Linked DNA regions of Rhodovastum atsumiense. Each later gene encodes a partner of the first gene's protein in a complex. Links are inferred from orthologs where the notes say so. Each region holds a gene or a part of one and is shown in the gene's direction. Other genes may lie near its edges.

Region 1 (8,122 bases):
TACGCTCCGGGACATCCCTGGCACCGCGCGCGGCCGCACAGAGGATGATTTCCGCTTGCGCCACCCAGGCGATGTCCTCGGCGTCAGCGTCATCCGTGCCGATCCGCTGCAGCGCCATCCGCAGCCGCTGGCATGCCGCCACCGCGCGCATGAACACGGGTTCGACCGCCGGCCGCGGCGCCCCGGCCACCAGACGATGCAAGGCCCGGTGCGCCAGCACGGGCCCCAGGCAAAGGGGCTCGCGCTTCACCAAAGCCTCGAGTGTCTCGCCGCCCGGAAGCCGGGCCTGGGCCGCACCAGCGTCCGGATCAAAGCCAAAGCGCCGGGAACACGCCGCGGAGAATTCCTTCCAGATGGTATCGGCGGCCGGCAGATCGCCTGCATTGACGGCCTCGCGATAGGCGCGGGCCGTGAAGCCAAGCCACAGATCCCCATCGCGCTCAATCGCCGCCCGGACGTCGTCGAGGTAGCGTCGGTACAGCCTGTCACCGTCAACGACCGTGGCAGCGCTTGCGGCTTGCCCCCGTCGCCCCCGGGCCTCCAGCGAGGCGCCCCCTGTGCGGCGCACGGCAACATCCACGAAGCCCGCGTCACGGAGCAACGCGGCGAGGCTGGCCTGGCTCTGAAGAACCGGATGGTAGCCGATCGACAGGAGCGGAACGAGAAGGCCAGCCGGCGTCCCCGGATCCACGGCGTCAACGTCCGGGGTTGTCAGAACCAGGCTGCCGCCGTCGCGCAGAGAAGCCCAAAGCGTCCGCGCGAAGCTCAAGGGGGACACCACGTGCTCGATGACTTCCGATGCCATCACGACATCGAATCTATTTTGTAACGAAGCATCGTCGGCCGTCAGATACCGGGACTCGATTGGCAGCGCCAACATGGAACGCCCGGCCTGGGCGAACGGAGACGGATCAAGCCCCAGGACATTCCAGCCAAGCGCGCGCCGCGCAAAGTCCACCCCGAATCCAAATCCGCAGCCAACCTCGAGGTACTGAGAGCCAGCCGGCCTGCCCAGAGTGATCAGATTCGACGTTATTCCCCGCAGGCCGGCGCCTTGCTGCAGATAGAAGGCCAGAGCTGCATCGCCCCCTGACGGCTCGGCCCGGTAATCCGCGCTGTCATAGGGATGGAAGAACCCACATCCGCAATGGGAACAGCGGAACAAGGTTGACCATTCGGCTTCGTTTGCCTGCTTCCGTTGCGGGACGCGCAGGACTGGCCGCTTTGCACCAAAATCGTCACAATTTGGGCATCGAATCTCCGTTGTCCCTGTCTGAATATCGGACAACCACTCGATGTCTGCAACAATAGAAGCAGACTCTTGGCCAGGGACAGCGTGTGGTCCTGCAACAGACAATCTAGGAACTCCCAGGATGATGGTATGGAATTGTGACCTGCATAATCTTCGGGCGGATCACCAACAACCTGGAATACAGGGTCAGCGCGCAGAGTCGGCCTGCTGCAGGTTAGATGCCTCCGGCGCCGGGCAATGGCGCGCTGCCGGGAAGGTCATCCCTTCCTGGAAATCGCCCATCGGGGCTCTACGCGGGGAGAGGATTCGGTAACACCGTAATCCGGATGGCGGGTCGGCCGCGTGCAGAGTAGCAGGAGAGAGCGGCAGCGCCAAGGTAACGCGGCTCCGCGCCACCTGGATCCCTGCTGCACCCGAAGCCCATGACAGACCTGTCGATAGCTCGCGCCCATTGCGGCCCTCGTTGTTCTACGACGTCTTCTTCCGTTCCAGAATGGCCTGCCCCGATGCACTTCCTCTCCGACATCCTGCCGGCGATCCTCGCCGGCATCACCCCTGCTGCTGTCGCCGGCGCGCTCGGCGTCACGGCGAACTGCCTGTGGCCGCTGCTGCGCACACGCAAGCGGATCCTGGCCGTGCAGGTACTCAGCTCCTGCCTGTTCGCCCTGCATTACGGCCTGCTCGGCGCGCCCACCGCCGCCGCGATGTGCGCCACCGGCGCGACCCAGGGCCTGGCGGTCTCGCTGCTGCGCAAGCCGCTGCTGCGCAACCTCGCGGTTGCCGCCACCATCGTCTTCAGCCTGGTCGTGACCGCGCTCACCTGGTCGGGCCTGCCCTCGGTACTCGCGCTCGGCGGCCTGCTGATGGCGGCCTGCGGCCGGCTGCAGCGTGACCCGCAGCATCTGCGCCTCGCCTTCCTCGGCTCGGAGGCATTCTGGACCAACCACAACCTGGTGGTCGGCTCGGTCTGGGGCCTGACCGCGGACACCATGGCGGTCAGCATGATCCTGATCGGCCTGTGGCGCGGCATGCGGGAACGGCGGCGGACCGCCCTTCCGGCACCCGTGATCCCGGCGCGCGCGGTCGCCGCCGGCGCCTGACTCTTAAAGACGGGGCCACGGTGCATAATGGCACCGTGCGCTGGACCTGCGGGGCCGCGGCGCCATCTCACGGATAAGGAGATATCGTCATGCCCCAGGTCCTGACCCGCGCCGCCCCCGTCCTGTTCATCCCGCAGAAACAGGCGGCCAGGCCGCTGACCAACCGGCTGCGCGTGGTCTCCGACTTCGCGCCCAACGGCGACCAGCCTCAGGCCATCCGCGATCTGGTGGCCGGCGTCGAGGCCGGCGAGCGCGACCAGGTGCTGCTCGGCGTGACCGGCTCGGGCAAGACCTTCACCATGGCGAAGGTGATCGAGGCGGTGCAGAAGCCCACCCTGATCCTCGCCCCCAACAAGACGCTGGCGGCCCAGCTCTACGGGGAGATGAAGGCGTTCTTCCCGGACAACGCGGTCGAGTACTTCGTCAGCTACTACGATTACTACCAGCCGGAAGCCTACGTCCCGCGCACCGACACCTATATCGAGAAGGACGCGCAGATCAACGAGCAGATCGACCGCATGCGCCACGCCGCGACCCAGGCCCTGCTCGAACGCAACGACGTCATCATCGTCGCCTCGGTCTCCTGCATCTACGGCATCGGTTCGGTCGAAACCTACGCGCGCATGGTGGTCAAGCTGCAGGCGGGCGGGCGGATCGACCGCGATGCGCTCGCCAAGGCACTGGTGGAATTGCAATACCGCCGCAATGATGCCGGCTTCTCGCGCGGCACCTTCCGCCTGCGCGGCGAAGTCGTCGACATCTGGCCGAGCCATTACGAGGACCGCGCCTGGCGCGTGACGCTGTTCGGCGACGAGATCGAAAGCATCGGCGAATTCGACCCGCTGACCGGCACGGTGGCGACGAAGCTGGATGCCGTCACCGTCTACGCCAACAGCCACTACGTGACGCCGCGGCCGACCCTGACCCAGGCGATCGCCGACATCAAGGTCGAACTGAAGCAACGCCTGGAGGCGTTCACCGCGGCGGGAAAATTGCTGGAGGTCGAGCGGCTGCAGCAGCGCACCACCTTCGACATCGAGATGATGGAGACCACCGGCTCCTGCAAGGGCATCGAGAACTATTCCCGCTATCTCTCCGGCCGCAACCCGGGCGAGCCGCCCCCCACCCTGTTCGAGTACCTGCCGGAGAACGCGCTGCTGATCGTGGACGAAAGCCACGTCACCGTGCCGCAGATCGGCGGCATGGAGCGCGGTGACCACGCCCGCAAGTCGGTGCTCTCGGAATTCGGCTTCCGCCTGCCCTCCTGCCTCGACAACCGCCCGCTGAAATTCGAGGAATGGGAGCGCTTCCGCCCGCAGACGATCTTCGTCTCGGCAACCCCCGGGCCGTGGGAGATGGAACGCACCGGCGGCAGCTTCGCCGAGCAGGTCATCCGCCCGACCGGGCTGATCGACCCGGTGGTGGAAGTCCGCCCGGTCGAGCGGCAGGTGGACGACCTGCTCGCCGAATGCCGCGCCACCACCGCCCGCGGCGCGCGCGTGCTGGTCACCACCCTGACCAAGCGCATGGCCGAGGACCTCACCGAATACCTCAACGAGAACGGGGTGAAGGTGCGCTACCTGCACTCCGACATCGACACGCTGGAGCGGATCGAGATCATCCGCGACCTGCGGCTCGGCGTGTTCGACGTGCTGGTCGGCATCAACCTGCTGCGCGAGGGACTCGATATCCCGGAATGCGCGCTGGTGGCGATCCTGGATGCCGACAAGGAAGGCTTCCTGCGCAGCCAGACCAGCCTGATCCAGACCATCGGCCGCGCCGCCCGCAACGTCGAGGGCCGGGTGATCCTGTACGCCGACACCATGACCGGCAGCCTGCGCTTCGCCATCGAGGAAACCGAGCGCCGCCGCGCCAAGCAGCAGGCCTGGAACGAGGCACACGGCATCACCCCGCAATCGGTGAAGAAACAGATCGGCAAGGTGCTGGAGAGCGTGTTCGAACAGGACTACGTGACCGTTGCCCCGGTCGCCGATACGGCCACCACCGAATTCGTCGGCAAGGACCTCAGGGCCAGCATCGCCGAGCTGGAAAAGCGGATGCGCGCCGCCGCCGCGGACCTGGAATTCGAGGAAGCGGCCCGGCTGCGCGACGAGATCAAGCGGCTGGAAGCCCTGGACCTCGGCCTGGAGCCGCCGCCCGCACCCTCCGCCTCGCTGCGCCCCCGGCGCGACCGCACCCCCGAGCCGCTCGGGCCCGGCGGGGGGGGATACGATCCGAAGAAGGCGAAACGCGGACGCCGCGGACGCTGATCGCGGGGCGCTGCCCATCGGTCCGCTTCGCGGCCCGATCCGCCAGGAGGCTTCGCCTCCTGGACCTCCACCAAGGGCTACGCCCTTGGAACCCAAGACTCTGTGCCGCGCAGCGCGTCGCGGGATCCAAGGGCCTTGTGGCCCTTGGCGGGTCAAGGGCGGAGCCCTTGCCTTAAGATGCCCGCGTAAAGCGCAGCGTGCGGGACCGGCTGGTCACCAGCCGCAATTCCCCGCCGGTGAACTGCAGGCAGGCGCGCTGGGTCCAGGGACCTTCGCTGCGCAGCGTCAGCGCCCGCCCCTCGCCAATCGGGCGCAGGGGCAGATCCCGCAGCAACGCTCCCGCGCCGATGCGCAAATAGGCCGTCTCGCCGGTGACGACCACGTCCAGGCGGGCGTTCTGGGCCAGGCAGGTCCAGGCACCGGCCCAGGCGGGATCGGGCGCGAGCCCGGCCTGGACCGGCACGAAGCGGCGCGGGGCATGCCCCACCTCGCCGGAGATGGCGCCGTCCGCCACCGTCAGCCGCAGCGGCAGGTGCGCCGAGCGGCCGCACACCGTGTCGTCCGCCTCGGGATAGACGGTTTCCTGCGCCCCCAGGCAGGTCACCACGCCGCCGGCATGTTCCAGCCAGAACGGCGTGCCGGGCATGGCATAGAGTCCCTCGGGCAGGATCCCCCGGGCCGGCCCCGGCACCGTCACGCCGTGCAGCGCGGCCATCACCCGCAGGGCCAGGGTCGCCGTGTCGGCATCCTCGCGGTTGGCGACCACGACCACCCCGGCCCGGGCCTCGGCGTCGATCAGGAAATGGCTTTTGAATCCTGGCAACGAACCGCCATGTCCGACCAGCACCCGCCGCCCGAGCCCATAGCGGGCAAGGCCAAGCCCATAGCCGGTCGGCCGGCCGTCGGCGAGATGGCGCAGGCGGGCGAGCTTCGGCAGCATCCCGTCGAGATTGCCCCGCCCGACCATCAGCGCCTGCGCCCATATCGCCAGGTCGAGTCCGCTGCCCGCCAGCCCGCCGGACATCGAGATGTGCAGCCCGTAGCGTCCGCGCCGCCAGCCCGCGGGCGACTTCCAGTAGCCACCGGCCAGGCCGGGCACCGGCTCGGTCTCGTCATAGGGCAGCCGGAGCGCCAGATCGAGCGGACGCAGGAAGCGCCGGCGCAGCGTGTCGGCGATATCGATCCCCTTCGCCTCCAGCACCGCCTGCACCAGGCGATAGCCGCTGTTGGAGTAGGAGATCTCCGTTCCCGGCGCGAAGTCGGGACGGTCGAGGCGCTGCAGGAACGCGAGCAGCGCGCCATGGTCCATCGGCACGCCGGGTGGCACGCCCAGCAGCCACAGCGTCTCCATCGCATCGGGCAGCCCGCCCGTCATGTCGAGCGCCCGCCCGACCGTGACCGCGCCCAGCGCCGGCTGCACCGCGAGATGCGTGCCCAGGAAGTCATCAAGGCCGGGGAAGCCCTCGCGCAGCACCAGGGCAGCCAGGAAATGCTTGCTGATCGAGGCGTAGCGCACCACGGTGTCGGTGCGGAACGGCATCGCCAGTTCCAGGCTGGCCAGGCCGCCGCACGCCTCGGCACGGATATCGTCGGCGTCGAACAGCAGCACCGCGCCGCCGGGACCGCCCTCCGCCGTCCAGGCCTGCGCGATGCGCCCCGCTTCAACCGTCGCGGCCTGCCAGTCCATCTGCGCCTCCCTGTCATCGCCACGGGCACGATCCACCGGGATCGCCCCCGCCGTCCAGAAAAGACGCATGCCGCGCGGCCGGGGCGAACCTCGCCGCCCCCCCCGCCCAGGGCCGCACCGCAATCACGCCGGCTTGTTCACGCCCTGCGGGCGAGCCAAGCTGTCTCATCACCAACGTTCGGGAGTGCCCGCTTCGATGCCCCGTTTTCCCACGATGCTTGCCTGTCTGTTATTGTTCGCAACCGGCGCCCATGCGGCGACGCTGGATGTGGTGCGCTCGCGTGGCCAGCTTGTGTGCGGCGTGAACACCGGGGTTGCCGGCTTCTCCGCCCCTGACCCGCAGGGCGTCTATCGCGGCCTCGACGTGGATTACTGCCGTGCCGTCGCCGCCGCCGTGCTCGGCGACCCGGCGAAGGTGAAATACGTTCCCACCACCTACCAGACCCGCTTCGTGGCGCTGCAATCGGGCGAGCTCGACGTGCTGGCGCGCAACGTCACCCTGACGCTGACGCGCGAGACCGCGCTGGGGCTGCTCGGCGTGGGCGTCGACTTCTACGACGGCCAGGGCTTCATGGTGCCCAAGGCGACCAAACTGACCAGCGCGAAGCAGCTCGACGGCGCCACCGTCTGCGTGTTGCCCGGCTCGACCACCGAGCTCAACCTCGGCGATTTCGCGCGGCGCAGCAACATCAAGATCCAGCCGGTGGTCCTGAATTCCATGGACACCATGGTGGACACCTACCAGTCCGGCCGTTGCGATGCGATGACGACCGACGCGAGCCAGCTCGCGGCGCTGCGCGTCTCGGCCATGCGCGACCCCTCGGCGCATGTCATCCTGCCCGAGCGCATCAGCAAGGAACCGCTTGGCCCGTTCGTGCGCCGCGGCGACGAGCAATGGGCGGCGATCGCGAAATACGTGCTGATGGGCCTGATCGCCGCCGAGGAGCTCGGCGTCACCCAGGCCAATGTCGACGCGATGCGCACCAGCACCGATCCCGACATCCGGCGCCTGCTTGGCGTCGAGGCCGGGCTCGGCAAGGCACTCGGCATCGAGGAAGGCTGGGGCTATCGCATGATCAAGGCGGTCGGCAACTACGGCGAGGCGTTCGACCGCAATCTCGGCCGTGGCAGCCCGATCGGCCTTGACCGGGGGCTCAACGACCTGTGGACCCGTGGGGGTCTGATGTACGCTCTTCCGCTGCGCTGACCCGCGCGGCCGGCCGCCACGCCGCCTCGGCGATCACCATCCGCCGGGGCGGCGTGGCGGCGGCCACCGGCATGGCGGCGTAGACATCCTTCACCGCCTCGGAAATGGTCAGCCCGGCCATCCCGAGCGGCAGCATCAGCCGCGCCCCGCTCTCCCACAGCCGGGCGCTGCGCAGCACCGGGCGCAGACGCAGCGGCGGCATGAACAGCGCGGCATCGCGCCGCTCCACCCGGAACATCGAGGCGGCGAGCAGGCGGCCGATCTGGCCCGCGGAATAGGGCTGGCCGTGGCCGAACGGGGTGGTCTCCACATAGGCCCACATGCCGCGCCGGTTGGGCGCCACCACCAGCAGGCGCCCGTCATCCTTGAGCACCCGCCAGACCTCACGCAGCAGCCGGCGCGCGTGCTCGGCCACTTCCAGCCCGTGCACCAGCAGGATGCGGTCGAAGCAGAGATCGGGAAAAGGCAGGCAGGCTTCCTCGACGCTGCAGGACAGATTGGGCCCGCTCAGCGGCCAGCGGGCGGTCCCGAGCTGGGCGGGCATCACGGCAACGCAACGCTGCACTTCTTCCCGCCACAGGCGCAGATAGGGGGCGGCATAGCCGA
Region 2 (3,047 bases), 790 kb from region 1 along the record:
TCACCGCGCCGATCGTGCCCGGCATCATGCCGGTGTCCAACTTCGCCCAGGCCGTGAAATTCTCGGCCATGTGCGGCGCCAGGGTGCCGGCCTGGCTCGGCCATCTGTTCGCGGGGCTGGAGGAGGATGCGGAGACCCGTCGCATGGTCGCGGTAGTGGTGGCGGCCGAGCTGGTGCGGCTGCTGCAGGCCAACGGCGTGGACGAGTTCCATTTCTACACGCTGAACCGTCCCGACCTGGTCTACGCCATCGCCCATATCCTGGGCGCGCACGCCCGGCCGGCCGCCGGGTGAGCCGGTTGGCCGGGGTCTCCCCCCGTTCTATACCCGACGCATGACCGACTACCTCACCCGCCTCAATCCCGAGCAGCGCGAGGCCGTGGAGACGGTCGACGGGCCGCTGCTGGTGCTGGCCGGCGCCGGCACCGGCAAGACCCGCGTGCTGACCACGCGGTTCGCCCATATCCTGCTGACCGGGCGCGCTTTTCCCGGGCAGGTGCTGGCCGTCACCTTCACCAACAAGGCCGCCCGCGAGATGCGCGAGCGCGTCTCCGCCATGCTCGGCCGCCCCGCCGAGGGGTTGTGGCTCGGCACCTTCCATGCCCTGTGCGCGCGCATGCTGCGCCGGCACGCCGAACTGGTCGGGCTGACCTCCAGCTTCAACATCCTCGACGCCGACGACCAGTTGCGGCTGCTCAAGCAGGTGATGGAGGCCGGGCGCATCGACACCAAGCGCTGGGCGCCGCCGGCCCTGATGGCGATGATCCAGCGCTGGAAGGACAAGGGCCTGCCGCCCGCCCGCGTGACCGCGGCCGAGGACACCGATTTCGCCAATGGCCGGGCCCGCGCGCTCTATGTCGCCTACCAGGAGCGGCTGCGCACGCTGAACGCCGCCGATTTCGGCGACCTGCTGCTGCATGTGACCGAGATCCTGCGCGGCCATCCCGAGGTGCTGGCGCAGTACCACCGGGCCTTCCGCTACATCCTGGTCGACGAGTACCAGGACACCAATCTCGTGCAGTATTTGTGGCTGCGGCTGCTGGCGCAGGGCCACCGCAACATCTGCTGCGTGGGGGATGACGACCAGTCGATCTATTCCTGGCGTGGCGCCGAGGTGGAGAACATCCTCCGCTTCGAGAAGGATTTCCCCGGCGCCCGCATCGTGCGGCTGGAAAGCAATTACCGCTCCACCGCGCCGATCCTTGCCGCCGCCTCGGCGCTGATCGCCCATAACGAGGATCGCCTCGGCAAGACGCTGCGCCCCGGCCGCGCCGAGGCCGGCGGCGAGCGCATCAGCATCGTCAGCCTGTGGGATTCCGACGAAGAGGCCCGCATGGTCGGCGACCGCATCGAGAAGCTGCGCCGCGCCGGCGACTCGCCGGCCGAGATGGCGGTGCTGGTGCGCGCGGGCTTCCAGACCCGCGCCTTCGAGGAACGCCTGATCACGCTCGGCGTGCCCTATCGCGTCGTGGGCGGCCTGCGCTTCTACGAGCGCCAGGAGATTCGCGACGCCATCGCCTATATGCGGGTGCTGCACCAGCCGGCCGACGACCTGGCCTTCGAGCGCATCGTCAACGTGCCGCGCCGTGGCCTCGGCGAGCAGGCGCTGCGGGCCCTGCACGAGATCGCGCGCGGGCAGCAGGTGCCGCTCTCCGTCGCCGCCTCGCTTGCCGCCGAGGGGGGCCAGTTGCGCGGCAAGGCCCGCGACTCGGTGCGCGAGCTGCTGCAGGGCTTCGCCCGCTGGCGCGAGAAGCTGGAGCGGGAAGGCCACGTCGTCACGCTCGCGACCATGCTGGACGAGAGCGGCTACACTGAGATGTGGAAGCAGGACAAGTCGCCCGAGGCGCCGGGACGGCTGGAGAACTTGAAGGAACTGGTCCGCGCGCTCGCCGATTTCGAGACGCTCGCCGGCTTCCTCGACCATGTCTCGCTGGTGATGGAGAACGAGGAGAACGCCGAGGGCGAGCGCGTCAGCCTGATGACGCTGCATGCCGCCAAGGGGCTGGAATTCGACACCGTGTTCCTGCCGGGCTGGGAGGAAGGGCTGTTCCCGAGCCAGCGCACCATGGACGAGAACGGCGCCAAGGGGCTCGAGGAGGAGCGGCGGCTCGCCTATGTCGGCATCACCCGCGCCCGCCGCCGCGCCATCATCAGCCACGCCGCCAACCGCCGCATCTACGCCAACTGGCAGAGCAGCATTCCCAGCCGCTTCATCGAGGAACTGCCCGACAGCGAGGTGGAGCGGGTCGGCTCGGCGGCGCTGCAGCGCGAACGCCGCCTGACCGCGCCCCCCGCCTTCGCCGGTCCGTCCCCCATGGTGGCCCGCCGCCCGCGCACCATCGAGGTCTGGGAACAGCCCGCCCGCCCGGCGCGCACCGACGCGATCACGGTGGGCATGCGCGTCTTCCACCAGAAATTCGGCTACGGCACGGTGACCCGGGCGGAGGACGACAAGCTTGATGTCGCCTTCGACAAGGCGGGCGCCAAGCGCATTCTCGACCGCTTCGTCGAAAAGGCATGATCCTTGCCCCCGCCCCGGCGGGGGGAGGGACCTGCCGCCCAAAGGAAACCACACGCCCCATGTCTTCCCGCCGTCACGCCACCGCGCTCGAAACCGTCTCCGTCACCGTGCCGCCGGAAGCACTGGAGGCCTACGAGGCCGCCCTCGCCGAGGCCTGCGGTACCATCGGCTTCTTCCATGACGAGGAGGCCAACCTGTGGACGGTCGAGGGCGTGAAGGACCAGGGGGCGCATGAGGCGGAACTCGCCGCTGCCCTGGCCCTGGCGGCGCTGGTCACCGGCGTCACCGTGCAGCCGGTCCGCCGCGCCACCGAAGCCGAGGGCTGGCTGGAACGCACCCGCGAGGCCTTCCCCGAGCAACCGGTCGGCCGCCGCTTCGCCGTGCGCGGCACCCATGTCCGCACCCCGCCCTTGCCCGGGCGGCTGACCATCCTGCTCGACGCCTCGGTGGCCTTCGGCTCCGGCGAGCACGGCTCCACCCGTGGCTGCCTGCGGGCGCTGGAGGCCATTGCCCATCGCCGCCCCCGC

The links. The genes of interacting proteins can lie anywhere in the genome.
Region 2: the proteins of uvrB (region 1) and NBY65_RS04220 are in contact, whole or in part, in a crystal structure (PDB 7EGT), measured with the Thermus thermophilus proteins. The link is inferred for Rhodovastum atsumiense from one-to-one orthologs. Residues at the interface, in WP_096411307.1 of Thermus thermophilus: Glu23, Leu25, Arg26, Asp27, Gly28, Glu29, Arg30, Phe31, Arg55, Glu326, Asp327, Phe328, Glu379, Ser382, Gln383, His398, Gly400, Arg401; in WP_096412145.1 of Thermus thermophilus: His654, Arg656, Phe657, Gln666, Asp668, Glu669, Lys680, Arg681, Leu682, Ser683, Lys685, Tyr686, Ala687.

The regions. Positions count from the first base shown.
Region 1 is NZ_OW485601.1:1,767,018-1,775,139, forward strand. The notes cover bases 2,134-5,031. They hold uvrB (excinuclease ABC subunit UvrB), read left to right. Parts: upstream 2,134-2,441; coding sequence 2,442-4,622; downstream 4,623-5,031. Other genes in these bases: NBY65_RS07905 (YgjV family protein), read left to right, coding at 2,134-2,352; NBY65_RS07915 (serine hydrolase domain-containing protein), read right to left, coding at 4,795-5,031. Outside these bases: NBY65_RS07900 (class I SAM-dependent methyltransferase), read right to left, coding at 1-1,165; more of NBY65_RS07905, read left to right, coding at 1,759-2,133; more of NBY65_RS07915, read right to left, coding at 5,032-6,378; NBY65_RS07920 (amino acid ABC transporter substrate-binding protein), read left to right, coding at 6,506-7,516; NBY65_RS07925 (class I SAM-dependent methyltransferase), read right to left, coding at 7,464-8,122. UniProt on the Escherichia coli protein: The UvrABC repair system catalyzes the recognition and processing of DNA lesions. A damage recognition complex composed of 2 UvrA and 2 UvrB subunits scans DNA for abnormalities.
Region 2 is NZ_OW485601.1:976,529-979,575, reverse strand. Bases 1-2,926 are described here. They hold NBY65_RS04220 (ATP-dependent helicase), read left to right. Parts: upstream 1-333; coding sequence 334-2,520; downstream 2,521-2,926. Other genes in these bases: NBY65_RS04215 (50S ribosomal protein L11 methyltransferase), read left to right, coding at 2,580-2,926; metF (methylenetetrahydrofolate reductase [NAD(P)H]), read left to right, coding at 1-293. Outside these bases: more of NBY65_RS04215, read left to right, coding at 2,927-3,047. UniProt on the Escherichia coli protein: A helicase with DNA-dependent ATPase activity. Unwinds DNA duplexes with 3'-5' polarity. Translocates on single-stranded DNA with 3'-5' polarity. Initiates unwinding more efficiently from a nicked substrate than double-stranded DNA.